DNA from 4 places in the Streptomyces sp. NPDC028711 genome. Region 3 is predicted to be linked to each of the others. Evidence: riboswitches for the same ligand, from Rfam matches in the RefSeq annotation. Region 3 holds a riboswitch; each other region holds the start of a gene.
What was found. A riboswitch is a leader RNA that binds a small molecule or an ion and turns the genes downstream of it on or off. The one in region 3 is predicted to bind cyclic di-AMP.

Region 1 (7,692 bases), on a different contig from region 3:
CGGCGCTCGCCCTGGTCCCCGGCCGGCCGCGCCGGGCGGCCCTCGCCGGTGTCGGGGCCATCGCCGTGGCCTCGGCCACCGCGAACCTGCTGGGCAAGCGTCTCGTCCGCAGGGAGCGGCCGGACCGGGAGGCCGCCCGGGTGGTGGCGGGCCGCCATGTGCCGATGCCGGACTCGGCCTCGTTCCCCTCCGGGCACACCGCGTCGGCGGTCGCCTTCGCCACCGCCGTCGGGGTGGTGCTGCCCCCGGCCGCCGTGCCCCTCCAGGTCCTGGCGATGGCCGTGGGCTACTCCCGGGTGCACACCGGGGTCCACTATCCGGGTGACGTCGCCGCGGGCGCGGTCCTCGGCATGGCGAGCGCCGCCGTCTCCCTGACGGCCGGGGCGTCCTGGTCGGCCGCCCGGGGGAAGTAGGCGGCCGACAGGGCATCAGGTGACGTGGCCGGGCGTCAGTACGTCGCCCGGGCCAGGTCCTCCTCCCGGAAGCCGAGCCCGGCGAGCCGCTCCGGGTCCGCAAGGATGTGGAGTTCGACGATCCGGTCCCCGGCGATCGTGAACGCCATGAGCGCGGAGGGACGCCCGTCGGAGACCGAGAGGACCGCGGGCGCGCCGTTGGCCAGGAGCGGCAGTGCCGCCGTACGGAACCTGGCGTAGGTGAGGGCCTGCGCGATGACCGCCTCGGCGCCCCTGACGATCTTGGAGGCGACCGCGAGGGCGGCGCCGCCGTCCGCGCGCAGCACCACGTCCGGGTCGAGGACCGCGAGCAGTCCTTCGAAGTCGCCGCCGTGCGCGGCGGCGAGGAAGGCGTCGGCGATCTCCCGCTGCCGTCGCGCGTCGGGCCCCGCGGCGGGGGTGGCGTCCTGCACGCGGCGGCGGGCGCGGCTGGCGAGCTGGCGGGTGGCGGCCGGGGTGCGGTCCACGATCCGCGCGATCTCGTCGAAGGAGACGGCGAACATGTCGTGCAGGACGAACGCGAGCCGCTCGGCCGGCGCGAGTGTCTCCAGGACGACGAGCAGGGCGAGGCCGACGGATTCGGTGACCTCGGCCGCGTGCTCGGGGTCGGTGGTGTCGGGGAGCCGGACGACCGGGTCGGGGACGTAGTACTCCAGCGGGTCCTCGCGGCGCGAGCCGCGGGAGCGCAGCATGTCGAGGCAGACGCGGCCGACGACCGTGGTCAGCCAGCCGCTGAGGTTCCGCACCTCGCTGACGTCACTGCGGCTCAGCTTGAACCAGGCCTCCTGGACGGCGTCCTCGGCCTCGCTGAGGGAGCCCAGCATGCGGTAGGCCACCGCTCTCAGGTGGCCGCGGTCGGCTTCGAAGTGCCGGGCCAGCAGTTCGTCGGTGTCGCGCCCGGCCGGCCGTCCGTCGGTGTTGCGGTCCTGGTCCACTCGTCGATCTCCCCGTTCGTGTCCGGTCATCTCGTCATCGCGTCATCTCTTGTGATCGCGTCCCGTCATGACGTCATGCCCTCGTGCCCTCATGCCGTCATGACGGAGGAAACCCCGCCGGTGTGACACGGCTGTGGTGGTCGTGGGGCGGGTCACGCGGTTTCGATACGTGAGATCCACGCCGCCTCATGGCGAACGCCCGGGTTTCCCCGGCCAAGGCCCCCGACCACCGTGGATCCTCACTTCAGGCGGGTGATCTTCGTCCGTAGATTGATCACCATGACGACGACAACGACGCAGGTCAACCCCGTACTCCGTACTCCGCCCGCCTCACCGGCCGCAGCCGCCGCGTACTTCTCCGCCAGCCTCGCGTTCCACGCCGACGTCTCCGACGTGGCCTCGGCACTCGCCACCGCGGCCGCCGACGGCACCGACCCGGGCTTCGTGGTGATCGACTCGCGGTCGACCGCCTCCTGGGACCAGGGGCACGTCCCCGGCGCGGTGCACCTGCCGACCGCGCTCATCGCCGAGCAGGCCGAGCAGCTGCTCGACCGGTCCGTGCCGGTCGTCACGTACTGCTGGGGCCCCGGCTGCAACGGCGCCACGCGCGCCGCGCTCGCCCTCGCGGAGCTGGGCTTCCAGGTGAAGGAGATGCTCGGCGGCTTCGAGTACTGGGTGCGCGAGGGCTTCGCGTACGAGACCTGGGAGGGCCCCGCGGAGAAGGCCGCGGACCCGCTCACGGCGCCGGTGGACTCGGACGACTGCGGCTGCTGATCGGTTACCGAAGGGCTGCTGCTGGTCCGCCGATCGGTTGCCGACGTAAACCGATTTCGTGATCGCCCCGGTCATGCCGTAGAGTCATGTTTACCGACGCGGGGTGGAGCAGCTCGGTAGCTCGCTGGGCTCATAACCCAGAGGTCGCAGGTTCAAATCCTGTCCCCGCTACTCAGTAGCAACGAAGGCCCGGATCCAGTCACTGGATCCGGGCCTTCGTCGTTCCCGCTTTTCTCTGCTTGACCTTTACGCAACGTCAAGATTTAGCGTTCTCGGTATGGAGTGGTCGATCCAGGAGATCGCCAGGAAGGCCGGCACCACCAGCCGCACCCTCCGGCACTACGGGGAGCGCGGACTGCTTGAGCCGAGCCGGATCGGCGCGAACGGTTACCGGTACTACGACCAGGCGGCGCTCGTGCGGCTGCAGCGGATCCTGCTGCTGCGCGAGCTCGGGCTCTCGCTGCCCGCCATCGCCGAGGTCCTCGCGGGCCAGCGGGACACGTCCGCCGCGCTCCGCACCCACCTCGCCCTGCTCGAGCAGGAACGCGAGCGCATCGGGCGGCAGATCGCGTCCGTGCGGACCACTCTCCACAAGACCGAGAACGGAGAAGAGCTCATGGCCGAGGAAGTGTTCGACGGTTTCGACCACACGGCGTACGAGGAGGAGGTCACCGAGCGCTGGGGCCGCGACGCGTACGAGCAGGGGGACCGCTGGTGGCGGTCGCTCGACGCGGCGCGGCGGAAGGCGTTCCTGGACGAGCAGGCGGGGATCGCCCGCGACTTCGCTCGGGCGCTCGCGGACGGCCTCACCGCCGGCAGCGAGGAGGTGCAGGCGATCACGCGCCGCCAGGTCGCGTGGCTGTCGCACACCACGACCCCGAGCCGGGAGTACGTGATCGGCCTCGGCCGGATGTACGTCGACGACCCCCGCTTCACCGCGAACTACGACCGGCACGGCGAGGGCACCGCGGTCCTCGTCCGGGACGCGATGGAGATCTACGCCGAGCGGAACCTGTGACGGCGCCCGACCGCCGAGCACGGGTGCCCGGCCCGTCCTGAGCCGTACGCCAGTCGGCCCCGTGGGACTCGCCGCCCGGCGTGGGGGCGGCCACCCTGGGAGGGCGCGGTACGGACCGCGGCCGGGTACGGACCGGGCAGGAGAGCACAGGTGGGGCACCCCCTAGGAGCGGGCGGCGGCGGGCGGCGGGGCGGTGACGGCCGCCGCTCGTACGGGCGCGCCCGGCGGTTCATCCGGGCGCTGCCGCCGCTGGTCATCATCGGCGGGGTCGTCTTCGACGTCCTGACACCGCCCGCGTACACCGCGGCGCCGCTCTTCTCCGCCGCCCCGCTGATCGCCGCGCCCTTCTTCTCCACCCTCACGACTCTTCTCACCGGGCTCGCCGCCGTCCTCGCCTCCGTCGGGCTGCACCTCTACAACGGCACCGCCGACGAGATCCCGGCCCTGACCGAGACCCTGACGGTCGTGACCGTCTCCGCGCTGGCCCTCCTCATCAGCCGGGTCGTGCGGCGCAGCGGCGAGCGGCTCGCGTCGGCCCGGGTCATCGCGGAGACCGCGCAGAAGGCCGTGCTGCCGACGCCCGCCGAGCGGATCGGCGGGCTGCAGTGCGCGGCCCGTTACGAGGCGGCGCAGGCGGACGCGTTCATCGGCGGCGACCTGTTCGCCGTCCAGGACACCCCCTACGGGGTGCGGCTCGTCGTCGGGGACGTCCGGGGCAAGGGCATGGAGGCGGTCGAGGCCGTCGCCGTCGTCATCGGCGCCTTCCGGGAGGCGGCCGAGCAGGAGCGGAGCCTGGAGGGCGTGGCGCAGCGCCTCGAACGGGCGCTGGCCCGCGAGGGCACCCGCAGGGACGGGCTCGACGCCTTCGAGGGGTTCACCACCGCCGTCCTCGCCGAGATCCCGCGCGAGGACGGCAGCGGCACCTTCGACGGTTTCGTACGGGTCGTCAACCGCGGCCACCCGCCCCCGCTGATGCTGTACGCGGACGGGCGCCTGGACACGCTGGAGCCGACGGAGCCGGCGCTGCCGCTCGGCATGGGCGATCTGGCGGTGTGGCCGGACCGCGCCGAGGGGCGGCCGTACCCGCCGGGCGCGACGCTGCTCTTCTACACCGACGGCCTCTCCGAGGCGCGGAACGCGGCGGGCGTCTTCTACGACCCCGGGTCACGCCTCGCCGGGCGGATCTTCCCGGGGCCCGAGGAACTCCTCGACGCGCTGGTGGACGACGTACGGCTGCACACGGGCGGCGGGGCGACCGACGACATGGCGCTGCTCGCGCTGAGCCGTCCCGCGAAGGGGCAGCCGGAGCGGCGGCGCACGATGCCGGTGGTGCCGCCGGCCGGGCCCGGTCACCGGCCGTAGTCGAGAGGTGTCACTGCGATAACAATTGACATAACGTCAGACCCGCTGGGTTTGACCGGCGCGCACTGAAGGGGGGTCAACTCGGGTCATTCGCACCCAATTCAATGAACGATCAAGGGGAGCGGCTTGGAATCGGCACCCCCTGTCTATTAACGTTCGATAACGCAGCGCGGTCGTCCCAGCCGCCGCAAGAGGCGGCACCGTGCGCACGCGCCGAATCCTGAAAAGGAACCGGGGAACCACCAATTGGGGTGAATCGGGCCCTTCGCACCTGTGCGACCGTGCCCGTAGGAGACCTTCCTGCTCCGAACCCGTCAGCTAACCCGGTAGGCGAGAAGGAAGGAAAGGAGCGCCCCTCAGTGGCGTCCAACACCCCCGTACCCGAAGCTCCCTTCGACGCCTTCGGTGGTGGTGCGGGTCCCGCCGCCCCGGACACCGAGTGGAACCCCACCGAGGATTCCCTCCGCGCCCAGAACCGCTCCGGCGGCCGGCACCGGGTCGTCAAGCAGCGCTCCAACTTCGCCCGTTCCTCCACCGTCCTCGGCGTCGGTGTCATCGCCGCCGTCGGCGCGGGCGGCCTCGCCACCGCGCAGGAGAAGCCGCCGGTGGCCATCTCGCTCCCGGACCTCCCCGACCTCGGTCTGCCGGACGCCCACGACCTCCCCGGCGTCGGTGACCTCCTCCCCGAGGCGGACACGACCTCGGACGACGACATGGCGGCCGCCGACGCGGCCCGCTCCAACCCGAACCCGCTCACCGCCGCCACGTACACCACCGTCGACGACGAGCGGACCGGGACGACCGCCGAGCAGGCCACGCGGACGGCCACCGGCACGGCCGACGCCGGCGAGGCCCTGCGCGCCCGCATCATGCAGCAGGCCGAGCAGCAGCAGGCGTCCGCCGACGCCGCCGAGAAGGCCGCGGCGGAGAAGGCGGCGGCGGAGAAGGCGGCCGCGGAGGCCGAGGCCAAGGCCGAGGCGGCGGAGAAGGCGGCCGCCGAGGCGAAGGCGCAGGCCGAGGCGGAGGCCAAGGCCAAGGCGGAGGAGGAGGCCAGGGCGAAGGCCGAGGCCGAGCGCCTCGCGCAGCTCGCCGCGAGCTACTCGATGCCGCTCTCCTCGTACTCCCTCACCGCCGTGTACATGCAGTCCGGTTCGATGTGGTCCTCCGGCTACCACACGGGCCTCGACTTCGCCGCCCCCACGGGCACCCCGCTCAAGGCGGTCCACGGAGCCACGGTCAAGGAGGCCGGCTGGTCCGGCTCGTACGGCTACCGGATCGTCCTGGAGCTGGAGGACGGCACCGAGGTCTGGTACTGCCACCTGTCGTCCATGACGGTCGGCGTCGGGCAGACCGTCGGCACCGGCGAGACGATCGGCCGCGTCGGCGCCACCGGCAACGTCTCCGGCGCCCACCTCCACATGGAGGTGCACACGCCCGGCGGCGACGGCATCGACCCGGCGTCCTGGCTCCGCTCCAAGGGCCTGTCGATCTGAGGTCGGGCGAGCGCCGATCCGAGGTCGGCCGGGCGTCGATCCGAGGTCGGCCGGGCGTCGATCGGAGATCGGCCGGGCTGCCACCCGAGGAATAGGCCCGGCGGCGGCGAAGGTTGCTCACTCCATGACCTCTCTCCGCCCGCTGGGCAGTTCCGACCTGCACGTCTTCCCGCTCGCCCTGGGCGGCAACGTCTTCGGCTGGACCGCCGACGAGGAGCAGTCCTTCGCCGTCCTCGACGCCTACGCCGCCGCGGGCGGCAACTTCGTCGACTCCGCCGACGTCTACTCCGCCTGGGCCGAGGGCAACGAGGGCGGCGAGTCCGAGACCGTCATCGGCCGCTGGCTCGCCTCGCGCGGCAACCGCGACGACATCGTCGTCGCCACCAAGGTCGGCGCCCACCCCCGCTTCAAGGGCCTGTCCGCCACCACCATCAAGGCCGGCGCGGAGGAGTCGCTGCGCCGCCTCGGCACCGACCGCATCGACCTCTACTACACGCACTTCGACGACGAGTCGGTCCCCGTCGAGGAGATCGTCACCGCGCTCGACCAGCTCGTGAAGGACGGCAAGGTGCGGGCGGTCGCCGCCTCCAACATCTCCCCGGAGCGGCTCCGCGCCTCCCTCGACTTCGCCGAAGCCGAGGGCCTCGCCCGGTACGTGGCCCTCCAGCCGCACTACAACCTGGTCTCCCGCGAGACGTACGAGGGCCCGCTCCTGAAGACCGTGGAGCAGGCCGGGCTCTCCGCAGTGCCGTACTACGGTCTCGCGTCCGGCTTCCTCACCGGCAAGTACCGTCCGGGCGCCACCGTCGACAGCGTCCGTGCCTCCGGCGCCGGCGGCCACCTCGACACCGCGCGGGGCCGGGCCGTGCTCTCCGCGCTCGACACGGTCGCCGAGGCGCACGAGGCGGAACTCGCCACCGTCGCCCTCGCCTGGCTCGCCTCCCGGCCGACGGTCGCCGCCCCGATCGCCTCCGCGCGTACGGTCGAACAGCTCCCGGCGCTCGTGGCGGCCGCCGACCTGACCCTGACCGATGCGGAGCTGACGCTTCTGACGGAGGCGTCGGCGCTCTGAGGCGCCCGTCCCCTCCGGTTCCGTCTAACTCCGGTACGGGTTGTAGCCGTCGTAGTCCAGGTACTGCGGCGGCGCCCAGGCCCGGCCCGTCGCCCGTGCCGCGTACGTCAGCGCCGGCGAGGCGACCTCGCGGCGCTGCCACAGATGGTGCAGCAGCTCCTGCTCGCGGGCCGGGAAGTCGGGCCCGGCCGTGCCGCGCCGGGCCCGGTCCCGGAGGAACGCCAGGGCCGTCGCGAAGGACTCGTACTCGCCCACCGCCCGCGCGGCGGGCGAGCCGTACGTCCGGGCGGCGAACGCACGGGCCACCTGTCGGGCCCGCATCGAGGAGAGCGCCAGCGGCTCGGCGGGGGAGAGCCAGCCGGCCGCCGCGTACGCCGGGAGCTCCCCGGATATCGTGCGCAGCTCCCGCTGCCGGCTCCACACCGCGAGCCAGGTCAGCAGGCCGAAGGCCGGGACCATGAGCGCCCCGTACACGATGAGGAAGGCCCAGGGGCCGCCGAAGGTGGCCGAGCCGTTCCACGCGGCGTGCAGCCCCATGGCGAGCAGCAGCCCCGCGAGCGGAAGGAGCACCTTCCGCAGACGCCTC
Region 2 (7,692 bases), on a different contig from region 3:
CCGACCGGAATCCTCCGGGGCCGTGCGGACCGCACGGCCCGCACGCGTCGTCAGGGAGTCCTGGCCGCCTCCGGCGCACCCAGGCCGCCGTCCGTGCCGGTCTCGCCGGGCGCCCGCACGGCGTCCGTACCGGCCTTCAGGCCCGCGGACACGCCGGACGCGCCGGTGAGCGGCATGTGACCGTCGGTGAGAGCCCGCCCTCCCCAGCCCTCGGCCGGGACCCGGGCGACCGTACGCCACCAGGGGCTCTCGGGCAGCCGCTCGGCACCCGGCTCGAAGGGCTCGCCGGGGATGGGCAGGGCGACCCGCTGGGAGACCCCGGCGGCGGCCTCGACGGTGCCCTCCCCCGGCTCGGCCCACGGGTGCGGGGCGAGGTTGAAGGTGCCCCAGTGGATCGGCAGCATCACGCCGGCGGGCCCGCCGCCCTGAAGGTCGAGGTGCGCCTTCATGCCCTCCGCCGGGGTCATGTGGATGTCGGACCAGAACTCCGAGTAGGCGCCGATCTGGATCATCGTCGCGTCGAACGGGCCGTGGGCCGCCCCGATGTCCTTGAAGCCCGAGAAGTAGCCGGTGTCCCCGCTGTGGAAGATCCGGTGGCCGGGTCCCGTCACCACCCAGGAGGCCCAGAGCGTCATCTGCCGGTTGCGCAGGCCACGGCCGCAGAAGTGCCGGGCCGGGGTGGCCGTGAGCCGCAGCTCGCCGATCTCGGTGGACTCGTTCCAGTCCAGTTCGCGCAGGCGGGAGGCGGGCACGCCCCAGCGCTCCAGGTGCGCGCCGACGCCGAGCGGCACGGCGAAGACCGTGTCGGTGGTGGCCAGCGCCTTGATCGTCGGCAGGTCGAGGTGGTCGTAGTGGTCGTGCGAGATCACGACGACGTCCACAGGACCGAGCGCGGCGAGCGGCAGGGGCACCGGGTGGAGCCGCTTGGGTCCGGCGAAGGGGAAGGGGGAGCAGCGCTCACCCCAGACGGGGTCGAAGAGGACCCGGTGTCCGTCGATCTCCGCCAGGACGCCGGAGTGGCCCATCCAGGTCAGCCGGAGACCGGTGGCCGGGGGCCTGGCCAGGTCGGCGACGGTGGTGGGGTGGACGGGGATCGAGCCGCTGGGTACGCGGCGCGACCGCCCGTCCTTGTCGAAGTAGACCTTGGCGAATTCGACGCCGGAGCCGGAGGGGCCGCGTCGGGCAGGTTCGGGGTTCTGGAAGATCCCGTCCGCGAAGTTCGGCGAGCGGCGGATGCGGGCGAGGCGCTCACCCGTGGGATCCGCGCCGAAGGACTCGGGGCGCAGTGCGCGCAGCCGGGCCCGCGGCGAACGGTCGGAGCCGGTACCGGTCACAGGACCTCCTGATCTCTGGGGGTCGTTCCATTATGGGCGGCCCGCGCCGCGAACGTCCGGGACGGTCGTCCGTACTGAACAGCGGTGAGTACGGCTACGGGGGGTACTGACTCCACCACCCACCGCAGCCACAGGACGATCATGCCCGCGTCATGTGCTGTGTAGGCTGCGCGGCGTGGCGAGAGTGCGGTTGAGCGTGTCCGAGCGGCGGGAGGAGCTGCTGCGGGCCGCCGTCGAGCAGATCGAGGCGCGCGGTGTCGCGGCCGTCCGGATCTCCGACGTGGCCTCCACGCTCGGGGTGAGCAACGCCCTGGTGCTCTACCACTTCTCGTCCAAGGAACAGCTGGTCACCGCCGCCTTCGCACACGCCGCGGAAGCCGATCTCGCCCAGCTGCGGCGGATCCTCGGGCGCCGCTCCACGGCGGTGCGACGGCTGCGGGCCGCGGTGCGCTGGTACGCGCCGACCGGTCGGGCCAAGGGGTGGCGGCTGTGGATCGAGGGCTGGGCGGCCTCGCTGCGCGACCCCGAGCTGCGCCGGGTCGCCGCCTCCCTCGACCAGGAGCGGAAGGCTGCGCTGACCCGGGTGATCGCGGAGGGGGACGCCGCCGGGGAGTTCGTCTGCGCGGACCCGGCCGGGGCGGCCTGGCGGCTCACCGCCCTCCTCGACGGCCTCGCCGTCCAGACGACGGCGTACGCCGGCTCCCTCCCCCGCACCACGCTGCTGCGCTGGGCGGACGCCGCCCTCGCCCGGGAACTGAACCTGCCGGACGAGAGCGCGGGCCCGGCGGTCCGTCCGTGACCGGCGGGCTCAGAGGGGCATGAGGTCCGGGCGTTTGGCCTCGACGTGGTCTCCTGAGCTCTCGCCGCGCAGCCGGCGCCCGATCCAGGGCACGAGGTACTCCCTCGCCCACTGGATGTTGTCGCGGCGCACTTCGAGCGTGCCGCGCGGCGGGACCGGCGGCCATGCCTGGTCGGGGTCGGCCGGTACCGGCAGGCCGAGGACCTGGGCGGCGCGCAGGGCGACCCGGGTGTGTCCCTCGGGCGAGAGGTGCAGCCGGTCGTCGTCCCAGGCGCGCCGGTCCTGGACGGACTTCAGGGACCACAGGTCGAGGACCGGGCAGTCGTAGCGGTCCGCGATGGCCCGGACGTGGGCGGTGTAGGTGGCGATCTTGCCGCGCAGGTGCCGGAGCACGGGCACGTCACGGGTGTCGAAGCCGGTGGTCACCATCACCGTGCCGACGGCGGAGGTCAGTTCGGCGACGGCGCGCTCGAAGCGCTCGGCCACGTCGTCGGGGTCCGTGCCGGGGCGGATGATGTCGTTGCCGCCGGCGCAGAAGGTCACCAGGTCGGGGGCGAGTTCCTTCGCCCGGGGGACCTGTTCCGCCACGATCTGGTCGAGGAGGCGCCCGCGTACGGCCAGGTTGGCGTAGCGGAAGGCGTCGTGCTCCGGCAGCTGGTCGGCGAGCAGGACCGCGAAGCGGTCCGCCCAGCCGACGTACGTCCCGTCGGGCCCGGGGTCTCCGACGCCCTCGGTGAAGCTGTCACCGATCGCCGCGTACGACCCGAATGCGTTCTTGTCTCTTGATCTCGAATCGTCTGCCACGGGAACACATCCTTCCCTTTCGGATGTGACCTACGCGACCGTAAGGAGGGGTTGACGGTGCGTGACATATGCCACCGATAAAGAATGTGCCAAGCCGGAATAGAGCGGTGTACACGCCGGTGGCCCGGCACAGGAGTGCCGGGCCACACGGGAGTTGACGGGCGTCGGGTTCAGATGGAGACGCCGTGCTGGCGCAGGTAGCCCAGCGGGTCGATGTCGGAGCCGTAGCTCGGCGACGTGCGGATCTCGAAGTGCAGGTGCGGGCCGGTGGAGTTGCCGGTGGAACCGGAGAGACCGATCTGCTGGCCGCCGGTGACCGTCTGGCCGGACGAGACGGAGAGGGAGGAGAGGTGGGCGTACTGGGAGTAGTTGCCGTCGGCGTGCTGGATGACGACCTCGTTGCCGTACGAGCCGCTCCAGCCGGCCGAGACGACCGTGCCGGCGCCGACGGCGCGGACGGAGGTGCCGGAGGAGGCGATGAAGTCGGCACCGGTGTGGTAGCCGGAGGACCACATGGAGCCGGAGGCGCGGTACGGGGTGGAGACGCCGCCGCCGACCGGGGCGACCCAGCCGGACGCGGAGGTCGAGGCGCCGGAGGCGGAGGAGCCCGTGGACTGCGCGGGGGCGGTGTCCGAGGTCTGCGCGGCCGGGGCGGAGGAGCGCTCGGCGCCACGGGAGGCGCGCGGGGTGTCGCCGTTCTTCGCGGAGGGCGCGGCGGAGGCCTTCTGGCTGCTCTTGGGGGCGGCGGCCTTGGGCGCGGCGCTCTTCGGGGCGGCGGGCTTCGCGGTGTTCTTGGCGCCGAGCGTGAGCTTCATGCCGGGCAGGATGAGCGAGGGGTCCTCGCCGACGACCTGGCGGTTGTCGGCGTAGAGCTTCTGCCAGCCGCCCGCGAGGTGGTGCTCGGAGGCGATCTTCGACAGGTAGTCGCCCCGGACGACGGAGTACGTCTTCGGTGCGGCCTTCGTGGCGGTCGGCGCGGCCTGGACGGCGGCGGCCTTCACCTGGGCGGCGGCGGTGACGGCCTTGGCGGGGGCGGCGGCCGGGGCCGCCTGCTCGGCGGCGTGGGCCCCGGTGGCTCCGAGGAACGGGAGGGCGACGACGGCGCCTCCGGTGCCGGCGGCGGCGATTCCGCGGGTGAGGCGGCTGGACTTGGTACGGCGGTGCTTACCCGTCGCGGGCATGGCGAATTCCTCTCCGGCGCCTGCGAGGTGAGCTGTCGGGTTCGGACTGGAGATGCCCGGCCGCGTTCTCACGCGGCTTCACCCCAAGCCGTCCTGCGTCGCGGGACCGGCGTACTTCCTGGGTCCCCCGCTCCTGCCACGCATGGGATGAGTGGGAATTCCGGACGGTGGCAGGATTCGGCGGTCCGACCGGATTGACGGTGACGCTAGACGAGCGGGTCGGCATCAACAAGCCACTGATTTCCACCGGCTTTCCCCGCCCCGTCCTCGACCCGGAATTCCGGTCACCCTCTGTGGATGACGGCCCTTCGATTCCCTTTTTGCGCTGGGGAATTGCATCCCGCCTTCGGCCACGATCCGTCACTTCTATGACCCTGCTCACGCACGAAGGCTCATCTCACCTGTAAACAGGGCGCGTTATACGCAAGGCCTCAATACGGACAGATCGCCCATTCCCGTCCAGGGGGCTGCGCCATCACCGTCCCGGCTGGATGATTGCCCCTGGAACCCATTCCGCGTCGGGCATCCGAACGTCGACCACCAGGAGCATCCGTGACGCAGCAGCTGCCGCAGGTCCCGCCCATCGAGCTGAACGAACCCGAGCTGGCCGAGGTCCGCAACTTCCGGGACGTGGGCGGCCTGCCGACGACGGACGGGCGGGCCGTGCGCCCCGGCCGCCTCTTCCGCAGCGGCCACCTCGCCCACGCGACGGGGACGGACGCCGCCTTCCTCGACTCGCTGGGCCTGCACACCGTCTTCGACTTCCGGAACCTGGCCGACCGGAAGATCGAGGGCCCGGACGTGGAGCTGCCCGGCGTACGGAACGTGAACATACCCCTCAACGATCCGGCGGACGGCAAGGAGTTCTGGAAGCTGGTCCGCGACGGCGACCTCGAGCAGCTGAGGGAGATCCTCGGCGACGGCAAGGCCGCCGCCCGTATGTCCGACTCGTACCGGAAGATGGTGATCGAGCGGACCGCCGAGCACAGCCGGATCCTGCACTCCATGGCGGAGGACAGCCTCCCCGCCCTGATGCACTGCGCGGCGGGCAAGGACCGCGCGGGGCTCTCCATCGCGATCACCCTGCTCGCCGTCGGGGTCGAGCGGGAGGCGATCGAGGCCGACTACGTGAAGTCGAACGAGCCGCACCGCCGCTACAAGGTGCGCCGCGGCTCCACCGCTCCGGACGCCATGTCGCCCGAGGTGATGGAACTCCTCAGCCCCCTCTTCGACGCGCGGGTGGAGTATCTGCGGGGCGCCTTCGAGACGATCGAGGTGACCTGGGGCTCGGTGGACGGCTACCTCACGCAGGGCCTGAAGCTGTCGCCGGAGACCCGCGAGCGGCTGAAGGAGCGCCTGCTCACGGAGGCGTAGCCCCGCCGGCTACTGGTTCTGCCCGCCCAACATGAAGAGCAGATAGAGGAAGCCGGCGAAGAGGTGGCCGGCGACCAGATAGGCGAAGAGCCGGAGGACAAGGCCCTTGGGGAACTTGCCCTCCCCGCGCTCTTCGCCGGTGACCGGTCGTGACTTGTCGGACATGTCGACCCTTTCGGAGAAGGTTCGGAGGAACGGAGCGTCGCGGGACTCACCGCCGGTGCGGAGTCCCGTCGCCGAGGCACAGCTCGGCCGCGGGACTCTGCATCAGGGTGTGGACGAACAGCAGCTCCGCCCCGCCGGCGGTGGCGGCGCCGATCCGGTGCGGGGTGAGCGAGTCGAAGTGCGCGCTGTCCCCGGGGTCGAGGACGTGGACGGCCTCGCCGAGCGCCAGCCGCACCCGGCCCTCCAGGACGTGGATCCACTCCTCCCCCGGGTGGACGCGCACGATGTCGGAACGGGTCGCGTACGGCACGTGGACCCGCAGGCACTGCAGGGCCCGCCCGGCGCCGCCCGCCTGGCGGTAGATCCAGCCGTCGGCCTCGACGGGTTCGGAGCGGCCGGCCCGGACGACGGGGTCACGCTCGGGCGGCGCCTCGCCGAGGAGCTCGGAGACCGTCGTACCGTAGATACGGGCGAGGGCGAGCAGCATCGGCAGCGAGGGCTGCCGGTTGCCGGTCTCCAGGCGCGAGAGGTGGGCCGGCGAGAGGCCGGCCCGCCGGGCGGCGGCCTCCAGGGTGAGCCCCCGGCGGCGGCGCAGGGCCCGCAGCTGCGGGGCGACGTCCGGCAGGACGCCCGGGGCGACGGGGTCCGGGGAGGTCTCCCCGGGGACGTGGTCCATGCGTCCATTCCGCCAGCATCGTGCCTGTGAGGCAAGTTTCTTGCCTCACAGGCAAATGCTCAGCGCTGCGCGACCGCCTGCTTGACCAGTGTCCTGCCGAAGTCCCACATGAGCCCGCCGCCGCCGTGGGCGTCGTCCATGACCGCCGTGAAGGCGGTGACGAACCGGTCCACGTCCGCCTCGTCGATGATGAGCGGCGGGATCAGCTTGATCACCTCCAGATGGTCACCCGAGACCTGGGTGAGGATCCGGTGCCGCTGGAGGAGCGGGACGACGACCATCTGGGCGAAGAGGCCCTTGCGGGCCGCCTGGAGCATCGTCCAGCGCCCGCGCAGGCCGAGCGAGGACGGCCGGCCGAACTCGATCCCGATCATGAGCCCGCGCCCGCGGATCTCGTGGAGGAGCTCGTACCGGGGCACCAGCTCCTTCAGTCGGCCGGACAGCAGGTCGCCGATCCGGCGGGCGTGCGCCACCGTCCCCTCGTTCTCCATGACCGAGAGGACGGCGAGCCCGGCGGTCATGGCCTGGGCGTTCGACCCGAAGCTCGCCGAGTGGACGAGCACCCGGTCCATCGACGAGTAGACCTTCTTGAAGATCCAGTCCTTGCCGAGGGTGGCGCCGACCGGCACATAGCCGCCGGAGAGCGCCTTGGCGACGCACACCAGGTCCGGTTCGACGCCCTCCTCGTGCTGGTACGCGTAGAAGTCGCCGGTCCTGCCGAGGCCGGTCTGCACCTCGTCGGCGATCAGCAGGGCTCCGTGCCGGTGGAGCAGCTCCTGGGCGGCGCGGAGGAAGCCCGGCGGCGCCTCGTGGACGCCCTTGCCCTGGATGGGCTCGACCACGAAGGCGGCCACGTCGCCCCTGCGCAGCTCCCGCTCCAGGGCGTCGAGGTCGCCGAGCCCGATCGCCGTGTCGGGCAGGAGCGGGGCGAAGCCGTCCCGGAAGCCCGTCTCCCCGTTGACGGAGAGGGAGCCGGTGGTCAGGCCGTGGAAGGCGTGGGAGCAGTAGAGGACCCTGGGCCGCCCGGTGGCGTACCGGGCGAACTTCAGGGCGGTCTCCACGGCCTCCGTGCCGCTGTTGCCGAAGAAGACCCGGTCGAGGTGGGGGCTGTGGGCGAGGAGCCGTTCCGCGAGGAGTCCGGGGAGCGGCTGGCAGTCGAAGCGGGTGAGGTCGGCGAGCTGAGCGTCGAGGACGTCGTGGAGGGCCTTGCGGACGACGGGGTGGTGCCGCCCGAGGCCCATGACGCCGAAGCCGGCGAGCATGTCGAGGTGGTCGACCCCGTCGGCGTCCCAGAAGTGGGCGCCCTCGGCCCGCTCGTACACCTTGTCGAAGCCGATGGTGTGGAGCATGCGCGGCAGC
Region 3 (7,692 bases):
GGATGATGCTCCCCGGCGCCCGGGTCACGCTCCGGCAGCCGGCGATGGAGGAGCCGCTGCGCGGGCAGCCGAGCGACCTCGACCTCCAGGCGCGCGAACTCCTCCGGCTCCGCTCCCTGATGGCCGGGATGCTCGCCGAGGACACGGGACAGGACCGGGAGCGGATCGACGCCGACCTCGACCGCCTCACCGTCCTGGACGCCCCGGCGGCCCTCGCGTACGGCCTGGTGGATCATGTGATCAGCAGCCGTCGCGCGGCCGCCGGCACCGCGGCGCGGTGAGCGCGCCGTGGTCCCCGAGCTGCCGCCGCTGCCCGCCCTGACGCGGGCCGAGGGTGAACTCGTCGACGCCTACCTCGAAGTCGTCGACCTCCTGGGGAAGATCAACCCATCCAGGGGCACGCATACTTATGGTGCGCTGCGCGCGGCACAGGCCCTGGTGGGGCGGGCGGAGGCGCTGCGCGAGGCCCTGACGCTCATGCATATACGGGGCGAGACCGAGGTCCACGCGGACACATTGGCGCGCGCCCTGCGGGTGTTGGACGGGGAGCGCAGGACCGGCCGGGTCACCGTCCCGGAGCCCCGGGTGAGTTGACATTCCGGCATGTCGTGTAGAGGTCCGTACGGCCGACGCGCGCCGCAGAATCACTCCCCCGTTCGGCTTAGTAGACGAGTCGACATATGTCCCGGGTGAGTTGCGCAGCAGGTGTACGCATCTGGCGGAATGGGGCGTTCCACCCCTGGTGCGGGGCTCGTTGACCATCCCTCCGAAGATCACGAAGGCGTCTTGTCCACCCGAACGGATCAGTCGTGAGGAGCCTCACATATCGCCGTTTCAGCTCGGATTTCGCCCCGGGTGTGGGTCAAGATCCCTGTCGACGACAAGCCCCCGCCGCCGCGGCGGGGCGGTCCGGGCGGACGCCGAGTCCTGCCGCTGTCCCGGACGTCTGGTCGACAGGATTGGTTCGGCAGGAGTGGAGGACCCGATTTTTACGGGGCGAACGCGCTGCTTCGGCAGCGGGGCCGTCCCTTGGGGTGAAGCCGCGCGAGCGGCCGGGCATCTTCGCCTGCCCGAACCCGACAGGTCATCCTTCACAGGCGGCTGACGAAGGGTTGCGCATGACCGCGCAGATGCACGTCCCGTCCCTGCTGTCCCGGGCCGGAGCCGTCTCGGCTCTCACCCTCGCCGCCGTCGGCGGCACGCTGCTCGCTCCAGGAGCGGCCTCGGAGGCACAGGCGGCCACCACGCACGCGAACAAGGCACTGAGCGTCGCCGCGGCCAAGAAGGGAGCCCCGTACCGGTACGGGAGCGCCGGACCCTCCAGGTTCGACTGCTCCGGTCTGACGCTCTACGCGTACAAGAAGGCGGGCAAGTCGCTGCCCCGCACCGCGCAGCAGCAGTACAACAAGACCCGGCACGTCTCCGCCTCCGGCAGGCAGAAGGGTGACCTGGTCTTCTTCCACTCCGGGGGGAGGGTCTACCACGTGGGCATCTACGCCGGCAGTGGCAAGATCTGGCACTCGCCCAAGACGGGCTCCTGGGTGAAGCTCGACAAGATCTGGTCGTCGAAGGTCTACTACGGCCGCGTTCGGTGAGCCGGCGGCCTTAGGGGTTGTCCCGCCGATCGGGATGGGCTCGCGGCGCCCGGTACCGCGCCGCGCCCGGTGAGCCGTCGGCGGTGACGGTCCGTTCGTGAGGGGGGCGGTGGCGCCGCCGTACCCCTCACCGCGCGTCAGAGGGGCCGGTCAGTGGCTGGCGACCGGGGCCGACGCCCACGGGAGGGTGATCCAGACCGTCTTGCCGCCGTCCGGGGTCGGGGTGACCGAGAGGCGGCCGCCCGCCTCCGCCGCGAGGACGCGGATGATGACCAGGCCGCGGCCGTTGTCCTGCTGGACCGCCGCCGGGAGGCGGCGGGGCCTGCGGGGGTCGCTGTCGGTGACACCGATGTGGAGCCGCTCCTCGCGCTCCAGACGGACGTCCACCGTGAAGGTGGGCGAGAGGCCGAGGGTGTGCAGGACGGCGTTGGTGGCCAGCTCGGAGACGATCAGGCGGATCGAGTCGGCGGTCTCCGCGGCGCCGTCCAGGCCCCAGCCAGTGAGGACGTCGGCGACGTACCGCCGGGCCGTGGGGACCGAGGCGGGGTCGCTCGGCAGCGTGACGGATGCTTCCTGATGGTCTGCCATGGCGACGCTGTCCCTTTCCCGCCGGAGCCGCTGCCCCGGATCGCGCTTCGCGTCAGAGTGCCACCGATCGTGCCGCGCCGGGCCGCGTTCCGCCAAGATATGTCCCCATCTGTCGCCCGAAGCGGTGAACTCTGCTGCCAGGAAACGTGTTTGGGCTGCGGGAGGCCCCGAAAGGGGGGCCTGCCCGTGCCCCGAGCTTCGAGCTCCGAGCCTCCGAGAGCTTCGAGGCTCCGAGCCGAAGCACTGCCCGGATGCCCGGGCCGGGGAACCTCGTCCGTCGGCCTGTCCGCCGCCTCGTCCGCCGCCTCCCGCGCCCTCACCCCCGCGCGAGCGCCGGCGCGGTCGCCAGGATCGTCTCCACCGCGCGCCCGATCTGCGCGTCCGTCAGATCGGCGCGTGCCGTGAGGCGCAGCCGCGAGATGCCGTCGGGTACGGACGGGGGCCGGAAGCAGCCGACGACCAGGCCCTGGTCCCTGCAGTCCGCCGCCCACCGCAGCGCCGCCTCGGGGGAGGGCGCCCGCACCGAGACGACGGCCGCGTCGGGCCGGGCCGCCGTGAGCCCCGCCCCGGTGAGCAGCCCGTGCAGTGTGGTGGCGACGGTACGGGCCCGTCCGGCGAGGCCCGGCTCGGCGACGAGCTGCCGGAGGCTCGCGAGCGCGCCGCCCGCGGCGGCCGGGGCGAGGCCGGTGTCGAAGATGAAGGTCCGGGCCGCGTTCACCAGGTGCTCGATCACCCGGGCCGGGCCGAGGACGGCACCGCCCTGGCTGCCGAGGGACTTGGACAGGGTCAGCGTGGCCACGACGTCCTCGTCGCCCGCGAGCCCGGCCTCGTGGAGCGCGCCCCGGCCGCCCTCGCCGAGGACGCCGAGGCCGTGGGCGTCGTCCACCACAAGTCCGGCGCCGTGCGCACGACAGGCCGCGGCGAGCTCCGGCAGCGGGGCCTTGTCGCCGTCGACGGAGAAGACGGAGTCGCTGACGACCAGGGCCCGCCGCCCCGGGTGCGCGTCGAGGGTCTTGCGTACGGCCTCGGGGTCGGTGTGCGGGACCACGGCCGTCTCGGCGCGCGCGAGACGGCAGCCGTCGACGATCGAGGCGTGGTTGGAGGCGTCCGACACGATCAGGGAGTCACGGCCGCCGAGCGCGGTGAGCGCGGCGAGGTTGGCCGTGTAGCCGGAGGAGAAGACGAGGGCCGCCTCGAAGCCGCAGAACTCGGCGAGTTCGCGCTCCAGCCGGGTGTGCAGCCGGGTGGTGCCGGTGACGAGCCGTGAGCCGGTGGAGCCCGCGCCCCAGCGCCTCGCGGCCTCGGCCGCCGCCTCGGTGACCTCGCTCCTGCGGGTGAGGCCGAGGTAGTCGTTGCTCGCCAGGTCGAGCAGCTCCGATTCGGCCGCCCGGGGGCGCAGCGACCGGACCAGACCGGCTTCCGCCCGGCGGCGCGCCTCGGCGTCAGTCCAGTCGAACGCGGTACGGCGCGGGCCCGCGGCCCGTGCGTCGTCGGCCTGTGGCATGCGGCGATCCTTTTGTAGGCAGCGCACAGACCCTAACCGGCGGATCCCGAGGTCGGGATGTGGTCATCCACACACCTCTATCCGGGGCGTTTGTTCGGTTCCTCCTTGGCCGGGGGGTGGGCGGTAGGCAAGGATCAGCGCTTATGGACCTGCTGAACACGCTGGTGGAGAAGGGGCTGCGGCGCGAGCTGCCGACCCGTGAAGAAGCGCTCGCCGTCCTGGCGACCTCCGACGACGAACTGCTCGATGTGGTGGCGGCGGCCGGCAAGGTGCGCCGCCAGTGGTTCGGGCGCCGGGTGAAGCTCAACTACCTGGTGAACCTGAAGTCCGGGCTGTGTCCCGAGGACTGCTCGTACTGCTCGCAGCGGCTCGGCTCCAAGGCCGAGATCCTCAAGTACACCTGGCTGAAGCCGGACGAGGCGTCCCAGGCCGCGGCGGCGGGTGTCGCGGGCGGCGCGAAGCGGGTCTGTCTGGTGGCGAGCGGGCGCGGTCCGACGGACCGGGACGTGGAGCGGGTCGGCAGGACGATCGAGGCCATCAAGGAGCAGAACGAGGGCGTCGAGGTGTGCGCCTGTCTCGGGCTGCTCTCCGACGGTCAGGCGGAGCGGCTGCGGGACGCCGGCGCCGACGCGTACAACCACAACCTCAACACGTCGGAGGCGACGTACGGGGGCATCACCAAGACCCACACCTACGCCGACCGGGTGGACACCGTGCAGAAGGCGCACGCCGCCGGTCTGTCGGCCTGTTCGGGTCTGATCGCGGGCATGGGCGAGTCGGACGAGGACCTGGTCGACGTCGTGTACGCGCTGCGCGAGCTGGACTCGGACTCGGTGCCGGTCAACTTCCTCATCCCCTTCGAGGGCACGCCGCTCGCCAAGGAGTGGAACCTCACCCCGCAGCGCTGTCTGCGGATCCTGGCGATGGTGCGGTTCGTCTGCCCCGACGTCGAGGTACGGATCGCGGGCGGCCGTGAGGTGCACCTGCGCTCGATGCAGCCGCTGGCGCTCAACATCGCGAACTCGATCTTCCTCGGCGACTACCTGACGAGCGAGGGCCAGGCCGGCCAGGCCGACCTGGACATGATCGCGGACGCGGGCTTCGAGGTGGAGGGCGCGGGCACGACCACGCTGCCGAAGCACCGCGCGGACGCGCTCGCGGAGGCCGCCGCCGCGACCGGCGGCTGTGGCTCCGCCGCGTCGGCGGGCTGCGGTTCGGCCGCGGAGCAGGCGGGGCGCACGGAGGAGGGCGCGGGCTGCGGCTCGCACTCCGGCGGCTGCGGCCCCTGCGGCGGACACGCGGGAGCGGAGACCGCGGCGACGGAGAGCGGGGCGGCGGAGAGCGCGGCCGCCGCGAACGGCGCCCGGACCGACCTCGTCGCCGTGCGCCGCAGGGGCGCGGGCACGGACCTGGCGCCGAACGCGTGACGCCGGTGCGCAACGACGAACTCATCGCCCTGGACCGGGCGCACGTCTGGCATCCGTACGGCCCCATGCCGGGACGTACGGACCCGCTGGTCGTGGAGTCCGCGTCCGGCGTGCGCCTCCGGCTCGCCGAACCCTCCGAGGGGCGGACCGAGCTGGTCGACGGCATGTCCTCCTGGTGGTCGGCGATCCACGGCTACAACCACCCGGTGCTCAACGAGGCGGTCCGGGGCCAGCTGGAGCGGATGAGCCACGTCATGTTCGGCGGGCTCACCCACGAGCCGGCCGTCCGGCTCGCCGCCCGGCTCGTCGAGATCACCCCCGAGCCGCTGCGGCACGTCTTCCTCAGCGACTCGGGCTCGGTCTCCGTCGAGGTCGCGGTCAAGATGTGCCTGCAGTACTGGCGCTCCCTCGGCCGTCCCGAGAAGCGGCGGCTGCTCACCTGGCGCGGCGGCTACCACGGGGACACCTGGCAGCCGATGGCCGTGTGCGACCCGGACGGCGGGATGCACGAGCTGTGGACGGGGGTGCTCCAGCGGCAGGTGTTCGTGGACGCCCCGCCGGCCGCGTACGAGGAGTCGTACGCCGAGCTCCTTCGGACCGAGATCGGGAAGCACGCGCACGAACTGGCCGCGGTGATCGTGGAGCCGGTGGTGCAGGGCGCGGGCGGGATGCGCTTCCACGACCCGGAGTACCTGCGGGTGCTGCGGGAGGCCTGCGACGCCCACGACGTGCTGCTCGTCCTCGACGAGATCGCCACCGGCTTCGGGCGGACCGGCACGCTGTTCGCCGCCGGCCAGGTGGGGATCTCGCCCGATGTGATGTGCGTGGGCAAGGCGCTGACCGGCGGCTATCTGTCGATGGCGGCGACGCTCTGCACGAGCCGGGTCGCCGACGGGATCTCTCAGGGCGAGGTCCCGGTCCTGGCGCACGGGCCGACGTTCATGGGCAATCCGCTGGCGTCGGCGGTGGCCCTGGCCTCGATCGACCTGCTGCTCTCCCAGGACTGGGAGGTCGAGGTCAAGCGGATCGAGGCGGGGCTCAGGGAGGGGCTCGCCCCTGCCGCCGACCTGCCCGGTGTGCGCGAGGTGCGGGTGCTCGGGGCGATCGGCGTCGTCCAGCTCGACCACCCGGTCGACATGGCGGCCGCGACGCGGGCGGCGGTCAGGGAGGGCGTGTGGCTGCGCCCGTTCCGGGACCTGATCTACACGATGCCGCCGTACGTGACCGGCGACGAGGACCTGGCCCGGATCTGCGCCGCCGTGTGCGCGGCGGCGGCAGCGGGCTGAACGGAAGAACGGGAGCAACGGTGGGAATCGTCGTCGTCAGCGGTACGGGTACGGAGATCGGCAAGACGGTCGTGACCGCGGCGGTGGCCGCCGTCGCCACGGCCGCCGGCCGGTCGGTCGCCGTCCTGAAGCCCGCGCAGACGGGAGTCGGACCGGAGGAGCGCGGCGACGCCGACGAGGTCGTCCGGCTCTCCGGCGCCGCGGGCTCCGCCGAGCTGGGCCGCTTCCCGGAGCCGCTGGCTCCGGGTACGGCGGCCCGGCGGGCGGGGCTCGCCCCCGTCGGGCCCCGGGAGGTGGCCGAGGCGGCCCGGAAGCTGGCGGCCGAGCACGATCTGGTCCTCGTGGAGGGGGCGGGCGGGCTGCTCGTCCGCTTCGACGCGGAGGGCGGCACGCTCGCGGACGCGGCCGCGCTGCTCGGCGCGCCGGTCCTGGTGGTGGCCCCGGCCGGTCTCGGCACGCTCAACTCGACGGCCCTGACGGCCGAGGCGCTGCGCGCCCGGGGGATCGAGCAGCTGGGGGTCGTGGTCGGCAGCTGGCCCGCCGAGCCGGACCTGGCGGCGCGCTGCAATCTGGCGGACCTGCCGGAGGCGGCGGGCGCGCCGCTCCTCGGGGCCGTACCGGAGGGGTCCGGGTCGCTCGACCCCGGGGCGTTCCGGGCGGCGGCGGGCGGCTGGCTCGGGCCCGCCCTGGGCGGCACGTGGGACGCGGAGGCGTTCGGCGAGCGGTTCACGGCCGATGTCGAGGCGCCCGCGGCCGCTCGATGAGGGGACCGTCGGGGCGGTGACTCCGTAGGCTGGAGACATGCGTGCTTCCGTGCAGGAGATCGTGTTCGACTGTGCCGATCCGGCCGCCCTCGTCCGCTTCTGGTCGGAGCTCCTCGGCGGTGCTCCCGTCGACCGGAACGACGACTGGTCGTACGTGGACCCGCCCGGGTTCGTCCGGCTCGCCTTCCAGCGGGTGCCGGAGGGCAAGTCGGTGAAGAACCGGGTCCATCTCGACCTGGAGGTGCCCGATCCCGGACGGGCCGCCGACGAGGCACTGCCCCTGGGCGCGGCCCGGATCGGCGACCTGGTGAAGGACGAGCAGGGCGCCTTCCAGGTGATGCGGGACCCGGAGGGCAACGAGTTCTGTTTCGTGCCGGGCTGAGGCGGTTGCGATGACACCGCCTCGCCCCGCACGGCCGGCTCCTCCGTCACCCCGCGTCCACCACCCGGTGTTCGCCCGCTTCTACGCCCGCTTCAGCGTGTCCGCCGACACCAGGGGCGGCCTCGGTGACCTGCGCGAGGAGCTGC
Region 4 (7,692 bases), on a different contig from region 3:
ACCGGACCGCCCACCGGTCCCGCCTCGCTGCCGTCCCAGGCTCGCAGCCGGACCGGGAGCGGTCCGCCGAGCAGCTCCTCGGCGAGGGTCGTCAGCCGCGTCGCGGCGTCGGCCATGGTGCACACCTCCGTGATCTCGTGCCCCAGAAATGTTCGTCACCAAGGGAACACCGACCGTAGGTATTTCCACTCCCGCCGCAGCGCAATCCGTCGACGGAACACGCGAAGGGCCGTCCGCACCACGGATGGCGGACGGCCCTTCTACGGTCGAGCGGTGAGGTGCTTACGAGGCCTTGGCCTTCTCCTGCGCCGGGGCGGCCGGCGCGGGGGCGGGCTTGGCCGCCTCGTAGAACTCCTCGCGCGGCGTCTCGATGGCGCCGAGGGAGACGACCTCACGCTTGAGGAACATCGCGAGGGTCCAGTCGGCGAAGACGCGGATCTTGCGGTTCCAGGTCGGCATCGCCATGCCGTGGTAGCCACGGTGCATGTACCAGGCGAGACGGCCCTTGAGCTTGATCTTCACCTTGCCCATGACGATCATGGCGACGCCCTTGTGCAGACCGAGTCCGGCCACCGCGCCCTTGTTGGCGTGGCTGTACTCCTTCTGCGGGAAGCCGCGCATGCCGGCCACCACGTTGTCGCCGAGGACCTTGGCCTGGCGCAGGGCGTGCTGGGCGTTCGGCGGGCACCAGGCGTTCGGGTTGCCGGCCTTGCGGCCGACCATGTCCGGGACCTGGGCGTTGTCGCCGGCGGCCCACGCGTAGTCGAGGCCGTTGATCTGGAGCTTCTCGTTGCAGTCCACGTGGCCGCGGGGGCCGAGCGGCAGACCGAAGCGGGCGAGCGCCGGGTTCGGCTTCACGCCGGCGGTCCACACGATCGTGTTGGAGTCGACCTCGAGGCCGTTCTTCAGCACGACGTGGCCGTCGACGCAGGAGTCCATGGAGGTCTCGAGGTAGATCTCGATCCCGCGGCTCTCCAGGTGCTCCTTGCCGTACTGGCCGAGCTTGGGGCCGACCTCGGGAAGGATCTTGTCGGCCGCGTCGACCAGGACGAAGCGCATGTCCTCGCGCGACACGTTCTGGTAGTACTTCGCAGCGTCGCGGGCCAGGTCCTCGACCTCACCGATGGTCTCCGCGCCGGCGAAGCCGCCGCCCACGAAGACGAAGGTCAGCGCCTTGCGGCGGACCTCCTCGTCGGTGGTCGAGTCGGCCTTGTCGAGCTGCTCGAGGACGTGGTTGCGCAGGCCGATGGCCTCCTCGATGCCCTTCATGCCGATGCCCTGCTCGGCGAGGCCGGGGATCGGGAAGGTACGGGAGACGGCGCCCATCGCGATGACCAGGTAGTCGAAAGGCAGCTCGTACGCCTCGCCGACGAGCGGCGCGATCGTGGCGACCTTGCGGTCCTGGTCGATGGTGGTGACCCGGCCGGTGAGCACCTCGGCTCCGCGGACGACGCGTCGCAGCGGGACGACGACGTGGCGCGGCGAGATGCTGCCGGCGGCGGCTTCGGGGAGGAAGGGCTGGTAGGTCATGTACGACCGCGGGTCGACGACCGTGACGGTCGCCTCCGCGTAGCGCATCTTCTTGAGGATGCGCCGAGCTGCGTACAGGCCTACGTACCCGCCGCCTACTACGAGGATCCTGGGACGCTCCGTGGTGCTCATGGGATCGAGTATCCACCCCTCCGGAGGGGGGTGCTCGTGCGCCCCTTCACAAGGTCTCCGGGTACCTCTGCTACACTCCGCCGCCCACGTGATCCATGTCATGGTGCTGCAAAGGAACCGGGATGCAAGGGCGAACGTTGTTCACCCCTTGTGAACTGGTCCGGAGAGCCCCCGTTAACGCTGAACCACGGGACACGTTCACACGATGGAAACATCGAGCGAATCGGCCTCCGCGCCTGCGAAAGGGCCCTGAGGCGCCCCTCGGAGGGCCCGAAGACCCCCCTCAGACCCTCCTCGGGCGCCATCAGGGCCCTTTTCCTTGTGAAGAACTTCACGAACTTTCCCGACGGGATGTCGCCAGGAGGCCCGATAGACGCCCGCTATGCCACGGATAGGGCGATCCCATCGAGGATGTCGTGCTCGCTGACGACGACCTCGTGGGCTCCGACCCGCTCCACGATCTCCCGCAGGACCAGGGCCCCGGCGATGATCACGTCCACCCGGCCGGGGTGGATGACGGGGATCGCGGCCCGCTCGGCGTGGGTCGAGGCGAGCAGCCGCTCGGTGACCTCGGCGACCTGCGCGGCGGAGATCCGGGCGTGGTGGATCTTCTCGGAGTCGTACTCGGGGAGCCCGAGGGCGATCGCGGCGACCGTGGTGACGGAGCCGGCGAGCCCGACGAGGGTGCCGGCGGTGTCGATCGGCACGGTCTCGGCGGCCAGGTCGAGCGCCGCGCGGACGTCGGCGCGGATCGCGTCGGCCTCCTCGGCGGTCGGCGGGTCGTGCCGGACGTGCCGCTCGGTGAGCCGGACACATCCGATGTCGACGGAACGGGCCGCCTCGACGTGCTTGTTGCCGGTGACGAACTCGGTGGAGCCGCCCCCGATGTCCACGACGAGGTACGTCTCGTCGCCGTGCAGCTCGCCGGTGGCGCCCATGAAGGAGAACGCGGCCTCCTGGTCGCCGGTGATGACCTCGGGCTCGACCCCGAGGATCTCCACGACCCCGTTCACGAACTCCTCGCGGTTCTCGGCGTCGCGGGAGGCGGAGGTGGCGACGAAGCGGAGCCGCTCGGCGCCCAGCTCCCTGATGACATCGGCGTACTCGCGGCAGGCCGCGAAGGTGCGCTCCAGCGCCTCGGGGGCGAGCCGGCCCGTCCTGTCGACGCCCTGGCCGAGCCGGACGATCGTCATCCGCCGGTCCAGCTCGACGAGGTCGCCCGTATCCGGGTGGACGTCGGCGACGAGGAGGCGGATGGAGTTCGTACCGCAGTCGATTCCGGCGACCCGGGTCACTCGCCCTTCTCCTCTTCCTTCTCCGCGCACGGCGTGACGCAGGGGCCCTTCGCCCACCACTCCGGCAGCATCGCGAGGGCCTCGTCGCCGAACGGGTTCACGCCGGGGCCGGCCGCCAGCGAGTGGCCGACGAGGACGTGCAGGCACTTGACCCGGTCCGGCATGCCGCCGGCGCTCGGGAAGCCTTCGAGGACCTCGATGGCGTCACGGCGGCCGATGTAGTCCTCGTGCGCGGCCCGGTAGGCGGCGGCGAGCTCCGGGTCGGTGGCGAGCCGGGCCTGCATCTCCTTCATGACCCCGTTGGCCTCCAGGGTGCCGATGGCCGAGGCCGCCCGGGGGCAGGTCAGGTAGTACGTCGTCGGGAACGGGGTGCCGTCGGGAAGCCGGGGCGCGGTCTCGACGACGTCCGGGTTGCCGCACGGGCAGCGGTGCGCGATGGCGCGCAGGCCGCGCGGCGGCCGGCCGAGCTGCAGCTCGAAGGCGGCGATGTCCGCGTCGGAGGGCTCGGTGCGTTCGGTCTGCGGAGGGGGCGTTTCCATGTCTGCCTTGATTCAGGTCGTTACGGGCGGTCGGCGTGGTCGACGCCGTCCCAGAGGTTGTCGTACCAGGGGCGGTCCGCCGCGCCCTGGTCCGCGCGGGGCCGTTGCTCCGCGTCGGGGTCGTTCACGGTGAAGCCGGTCTCGCCGGGCAGCACGTAGTGCAGGTGCTCGCGGGCGAGGCGGCGGACGTAGGCCGGGTCCTGGAGGCGGGCCTTCTCGTCCCGCAGCTCCTCGACCCGGCGGGCGGCCTCGGCGGCCCTGCGCTCCTGCTCGGCGATCTCGCCCTGCTGGGAGACGTAGCTCCGCATCGGGTAGGCGAGCGCCACGACGAGGGAGCAGACGACGAGCGCGAGGAAGGCCGCGCGGCCGGTGAGCCGGGAGCGGCGGGCCTGGCGGCGGGTCTGGGAGCGGTAGACACGGGCGGCGGTCTGCTCGCCGAGCAGCCTGATCCGGGTCGCGGTCGAGAACCGGTCCCGGTCCTTCGCGGCCATGTCGTGTCGCCTCCCCTGTTCATGCGTACGTCCCCGCACACGGTACGGGACCGAGTACGGGGACGTACGGAAGCTGCCCTGGGGCTGGGTGTCAGCCCTTGATCAGGCCGCCTTGATCAGGCCGCCTTGATCAGGCCTTGAACCGCGGGAACGCGCTGCGGCCGGCGTAGACCGCGGCGTCGTCGAGGATCTCCTCGATGCGCAGCAGCTGGTTGTACTTGGCGACGCGGTCCGAGCGGGCCGGGGCGCCGGTCTTGATCTGACCGCAGTTCACGGCGACCGCGAGGTCGGCGATGGTGACGTCCTCGGTCTCGCCGGAGCGGTGGGACATCATGCACTTGAAGCCGTTGCGCTGGGCGAGCTCGACGGCGTCGAGGGTCTCGGTCAGCGAGCCGATCTGGTTGACCTTGACCAGGAGGGCGTTCGCGGAGCCCTCCTCGATGCCACGGGCCAGGCGCTCGGGGTTGGTGACGAACAGGTCGTCGCCGACGATCTGGACCTTGTCGCCGAGGCGCGAGGTGATGGTCTTCCAGCCGTCCCAGTCGTCCTCGTACAGCGGGTCCTCGATGGAGACCAGCGGGTACGCGGAGACCAGCTCGGCGTAGTAGTCGGTCATCTCGGCGGCCGAGCGGGACTTGCCCTCGAACTCGTACGAGCCGTCCTTGTAGAACTCGGACGCGGCGACGTCGAGCGCGAGCGCGACATCGGTGCCCGGGGCGTAGCCGGCCTCCTTGATGGCCTCGATGATGAGGTCGAGGGCGGCGCGGTTCGACTCGAGGTTCGGGGCGAAGCCGCCCTCGTCGCCGAGGCCGGTGGAGAGGCCCTTGCGCTTCAGGACGGCCTTGAGGGTGTGGTAGATCTCCGCACCCCAGCGAAGGGCCTCGGAGAAGGACTCCGCGCCGATCGGGGCGATCATGAACTCCTGGATGTCCACGTTGGAGTCGGCGTGCGACCCACCGTTGAGGATGTTCATCATCGGAACGGGCAGCAGGTGCGCGTTCGGGCCGCCGAGGTAGCGGAAGAGCGGGAGGTCGGAGGCCTCGGACGCGGCGTGCGCGACGGCGAGGGAGACGCCGAGGATGGCGTTGGCGCCGAGCGAGCCCTTGTTCTCCGTGGCGTCCAGGTCGAACATGGCCTGGTCGATCAGGCGCTGCTCGGTGGCGTCGTAGCCGACGAGTTCCGGGCCGATCTGCTCGATGACGGCGAGGACGGCCTTCTCGACACCCTTGCCCTGGTAGCGGTTGGGGTCACCGTCGCGAAGCTCGATGGCCTCGAACGCACCGGTGGAGGCGCCGGACGGAACAGCAGCACGGCCGGTGCTGCCGTCGTCGAGGCCGACCTCGACCTCGACCGTGGGGTTGCCTCGGGAGTCCAGGATTTCCCGGGCTACGACGACGTCGATGGACGGCACGAGCATCTCCTTCTGGGATGTGACGCTGGATGTGACGCAAGGTCGGTGCAGGGTCGCTTGGCCTTGCGACAAGAGCCTAACCGGCTCGGGGGCTCCGGCCAGCCGGGCGCCCGCCCCCTGGGACGAAAAAGGACCCAAGGGCATGCATCCCGGGACGAAGGCACCCGTATCTACTGGACGGTAACCGTGGGGGCCCGCAGACGGCCCTGGGCGGTGACCGTCGGGGACCCGTAAGACGGCGGAACCCCGGTCCGGCGCGCACGGGGGAGGGCGCGCCGGACCGGGGTGGTCACCGCGGGGAGGGTCGTGGGGGTCGCGCGAGCCGCCGGACTCACGCGGACCGCCCGGGCCTTACTTCAGGTGGAGCTGCTGGCCCGGGTAGATGAGGTCGGCGTTCTCGACGACGTCCTTGTTGAGCTCGAAGAGCTCGGCCCAGCCGCCGTCGACGCCCTGCTTCTGGGCGATGGTGCTGAGGGTGTCGCCGGCCGTGACCTTGTACTCGCCGTCACCCTTCTTGACCTTCTTGCCGGTCGGGGTGGTGACGGTCTTCTTGGCCGTGGTCTGCGGGGCGGCCTTCTGCGCGACCTTCGGCTGCGCGGCCTTCTGCGGGACCTGGCGCTGCTCGCTGCGGGTGGTCGGCTGCTCGGCCTTCCGCTCCGGCTGCGGGGCGCTCTCGGCGGCTCCGCCGGTGTAGGTGGCGCTGGAGAGGCCCACGCCACAGCTCGGCCAGGCACCCTTGCCCTGGCCCGCGAGGACCTTCTCGGCGATGGCGATCTGCTGGGACTTCGACGCCTGGTTGGCCGTCGAGGCGTAGGCGGTGCCGCCGTACGCGGCCCAGGTGGAGGCCGAGAACTGGAGGCCGCCGTAGTAGCCGTTGCCCGTGTTGATGGACCAGTTGCCGCCGGACTCGCACTGGGCGACGCGGTCCCACTCGGAGGCCGTGGCGGCCGAGGCGGTGCCCGCGGTCATCAGCGGGGCCGCGACGGCGACACCGGTGACGCCGACGAGCGTGGCGACCTGGGTGGCCTTGGAGGGACGGCGGTGTTTGCCCTTGCCGGAAAACAGCATGGAGATTCTCCTCACCGACGCCTGTGAGGTGAGCTGTCGGGTTCGGGCCGGAAAGTTGCCCGGCCGCGTGTCCTAGCACGCGGCTTCACCCCAAGCCGGTCGTCGGCCGTCTGTCTCAACGGCCGGGAACGGCACTTACCTTGGGTCCCCCACTCCTGCCTTCGGCGCTGACGCGACGACTGTTCCCATCGGCCGACGGCAGGATTCGGCGTTTCGGTCGACGGGGCCCGCGGTGGCGAGCGGTTAAGACCGTAGACACAGACCCACCGGAAGTTCAAAGAGGCGTATTGCGGAAATATCGCCCCTACCCGCCCTTCCAGGAGTGACGTTTGCGCAGGTGAGAGGTGGCGGAGGCAAAAGTTACGGTCAGGACACGCCAGTTGGAGTGAAGAGACCCATGTCTCACTTGCACAGAACCGGACATAGGCCCCTGAATCACTCGGCCGTCGCGGGCGAACCGATCGTCAGGTCGAGGCTCTGGCCAGGGAGGATGAGGTCCGGATCGACGCCTACCGTCTGCCGGTTGGCGTCATAGAGGGCGGTCCAGCCTCCGAGGAGTTCGTTCTCCTGCGCGATGTCGGACAGGCTGTCGCCCGGCTGCACGGTGTACGCGTCCGAAGTGCCCTGACTGTCCGTTGCGCCCGAATCCTTAGCGCCCTCGGTCGGCGTCGACACGAGAGGCGTTTCGGTCACCTTGCTCCCGGGCGAGGCATGTCTACCCGATTCAAGTGAAGTGTCCGCCTTGCCGGTTTCCTCCGGTGCGACCTCGCCCCGGTGCTTCCCGCTTCCGGGAGTGGCCGACGACGTGTCACCCTCCGGAGCGCCGGGCGTGACGGACGAACCGGGCGTACCGGACGCGTCAGGGGTGACCGGGGCGGTCGGGGTGCCCGGCGCGGTCGGCGCGCTCGGGTCCACGGCCGGGGTGGTCGAGTCGGTCGGCGCGGAGGGACTCACCGGCGTGGTGGGTACCCCGGGCGCGGTCGGCGAGACCGGCGTGGTCGACGTGGCGGGCGCGCTCGGAGTGACGGGAGCGGTCGGCGCGACGGTGCCCGTGGTCCCCTCCGTGGCCTCCTCGGCCCCGGTGGAGCCCGTGGAGGCCTCCGGAAGGCCCAGGGTCCTGTTCGACTCGACGACCGGCCCCGTGGGGACCTTCGGGACGGAGGCGGGGCCGGGGTCCACGCCGGGGGCCGTGCCGTCGTTGAGGAGACCGGCGATCGGCGCGCAGG

Region 1: linked by a shared signal. The riboswitch ahead of ACZ4VK_RS23795 (M23 family metallopeptidase) and the one ahead of ACZ4VK_RS06450 (C40 family peptidase) in region 3 are both predicted to bind cyclic di-AMP.
Region 2: linked by a shared signal. The riboswitch ahead of ACZ4VK_RS11215 (M23 family metallopeptidase) and the one ahead of ACZ4VK_RS06450 (C40 family peptidase) in region 3 are both predicted to bind cyclic di-AMP.
Region 4: linked by a shared signal. The riboswitch ahead of ACZ4VK_RS24275 (transglycosylase family protein) and the one ahead of ACZ4VK_RS06450 (C40 family peptidase) in region 3 are both predicted to bind cyclic di-AMP.

What each region holds. Positions count from the first base shown of each region.
Region 1 covers NZ_JBVHUJ010000007.1:402,992-410,683, forward strand. The annotation lists gene ACZ4VK_RS23765 (phosphatase PAP2 family protein) at 1-413, shown strand, start outside; gene sigJ (RNA polymerase sigma factor SigJ) at 449-1,417, opposite strand; gene ACZ4VK_RS23775 (rhodanese-like domain-containing protein) at 1,667-2,161, shown strand; tRNA gene ACZ4VK_RS23780 (tRNA-Met) at 2,259-2,332, shown strand; gene ACZ4VK_RS23785 (MerR family transcriptional regulator) at 2,439-3,179, shown strand; gene ACZ4VK_RS23790 (PP2C family protein-serine/threonine phosphatase) at 3,330-4,541, shown strand; cyclic di-AMP (ydaO/yuaA leader) riboswitch at 4,743-4,889, shown strand; gene ACZ4VK_RS23795 (M23 family metallopeptidase) at 4,901-6,034, shown strand; gene ACZ4VK_RS23800 (aldo/keto reductase) at 6,159-7,106, shown strand; gene ACZ4VK_RS23805 (PrsW family intramembrane metalloprotease) at 7,131-7,692, opposite strand, start outside.
Region 2 covers NZ_JBVHUJ010000003.1:13,925-21,616, forward strand. The annotation lists gene ACZ4VK_RS11200 (MBL fold metallo-hydrolase) at 51-1,334, opposite strand; gene ACZ4VK_RS11205 (TetR/AcrR family transcriptional regulator) at 1,510-2,133, shown strand; gene ACZ4VK_RS11210 (SGNH/GDSL hydrolase family protein) at 2,143-2,937, opposite strand; gene ACZ4VK_RS11215 (M23 family metallopeptidase) at 3,108-4,118, opposite strand; cyclic di-AMP (ydaO/yuaA leader) riboswitch at 4,123-4,278, opposite strand; gene ACZ4VK_RS11220 (tyrosine-protein phosphatase) at 4,671-5,492, shown strand; gene ACZ4VK_RS11225 (DUF6126 family protein) at 5,502-5,657, opposite strand; gene ACZ4VK_RS11230 (helix-turn-helix domain-containing protein) at 5,704-6,333, opposite strand; gene ACZ4VK_RS11235 (aspartate aminotransferase family protein) at 6,393-7,692, opposite strand, start outside.
Region 3 covers NZ_JBVHUJ010000002.1:129,175-136,866, reverse strand. The annotation lists gene ACZ4VK_RS06460 (ATP-dependent Clp protease proteolytic subunit) at 1-281, shown strand, start outside; gene ACZ4VK_RS06455 (hypothetical protein) at 289-594, shown strand; cyclic di-AMP (ydaO/yuaA leader) riboswitch at 985-1,115, shown strand; gene ACZ4VK_RS06450 (C40 family peptidase) at 1,119-1,595, shown strand; gene ACZ4VK_RS06445 (ATP-binding protein) at 1,746-2,183, opposite strand; gene ACZ4VK_RS06440 (8-amino-7-oxononanoate synthase) at 2,500-3,687, opposite strand; gene bioB (biotin synthase BioB) at 3,831-5,114, shown strand; gene ACZ4VK_RS06430 (adenosylmethionine--8-amino-7-oxononanoate transaminase) at 5,180-6,400, shown strand; gene bioD (dethiobiotin synthase) at 6,421-7,164, shown strand; gene ACZ4VK_RS06420 (VOC family protein) at 7,202-7,546, shown strand; gene ACZ4VK_RS06415 (class I SAM-dependent methyltransferase) at 7,557-7,692, shown strand, end outside.
Region 4 covers NZ_JBVHUJ010000008.1:88,749-96,440, forward strand. The annotation lists gene ACZ4VK_RS24245 (class I SAM-dependent methyltransferase) at 1-116, opposite strand, end outside; gene ACZ4VK_RS24250 (NAD(P)/FAD-dependent oxidoreductase) at 283-1,662, opposite strand; gene ACZ4VK_RS24255 (Ppx/GppA phosphatase family protein) at 2,043-2,957, opposite strand; gene ACZ4VK_RS24260 (DUF501 domain-containing protein) at 2,954-3,496, opposite strand; gene ACZ4VK_RS24265 (FtsB family cell division protein) at 3,517-3,987, opposite strand; gene eno (phosphopyruvate hydratase) at 4,118-5,398, opposite strand; gene ACZ4VK_RS24275 (transglycosylase family protein) at 5,750-6,466, opposite strand; cyclic di-AMP (ydaO/yuaA leader) riboswitch at 6,470-6,643, opposite strand; gene ACZ4VK_RS24280 (LysM peptidoglycan-binding domain-containing protein) at 6,902-7,692, opposite strand, start outside.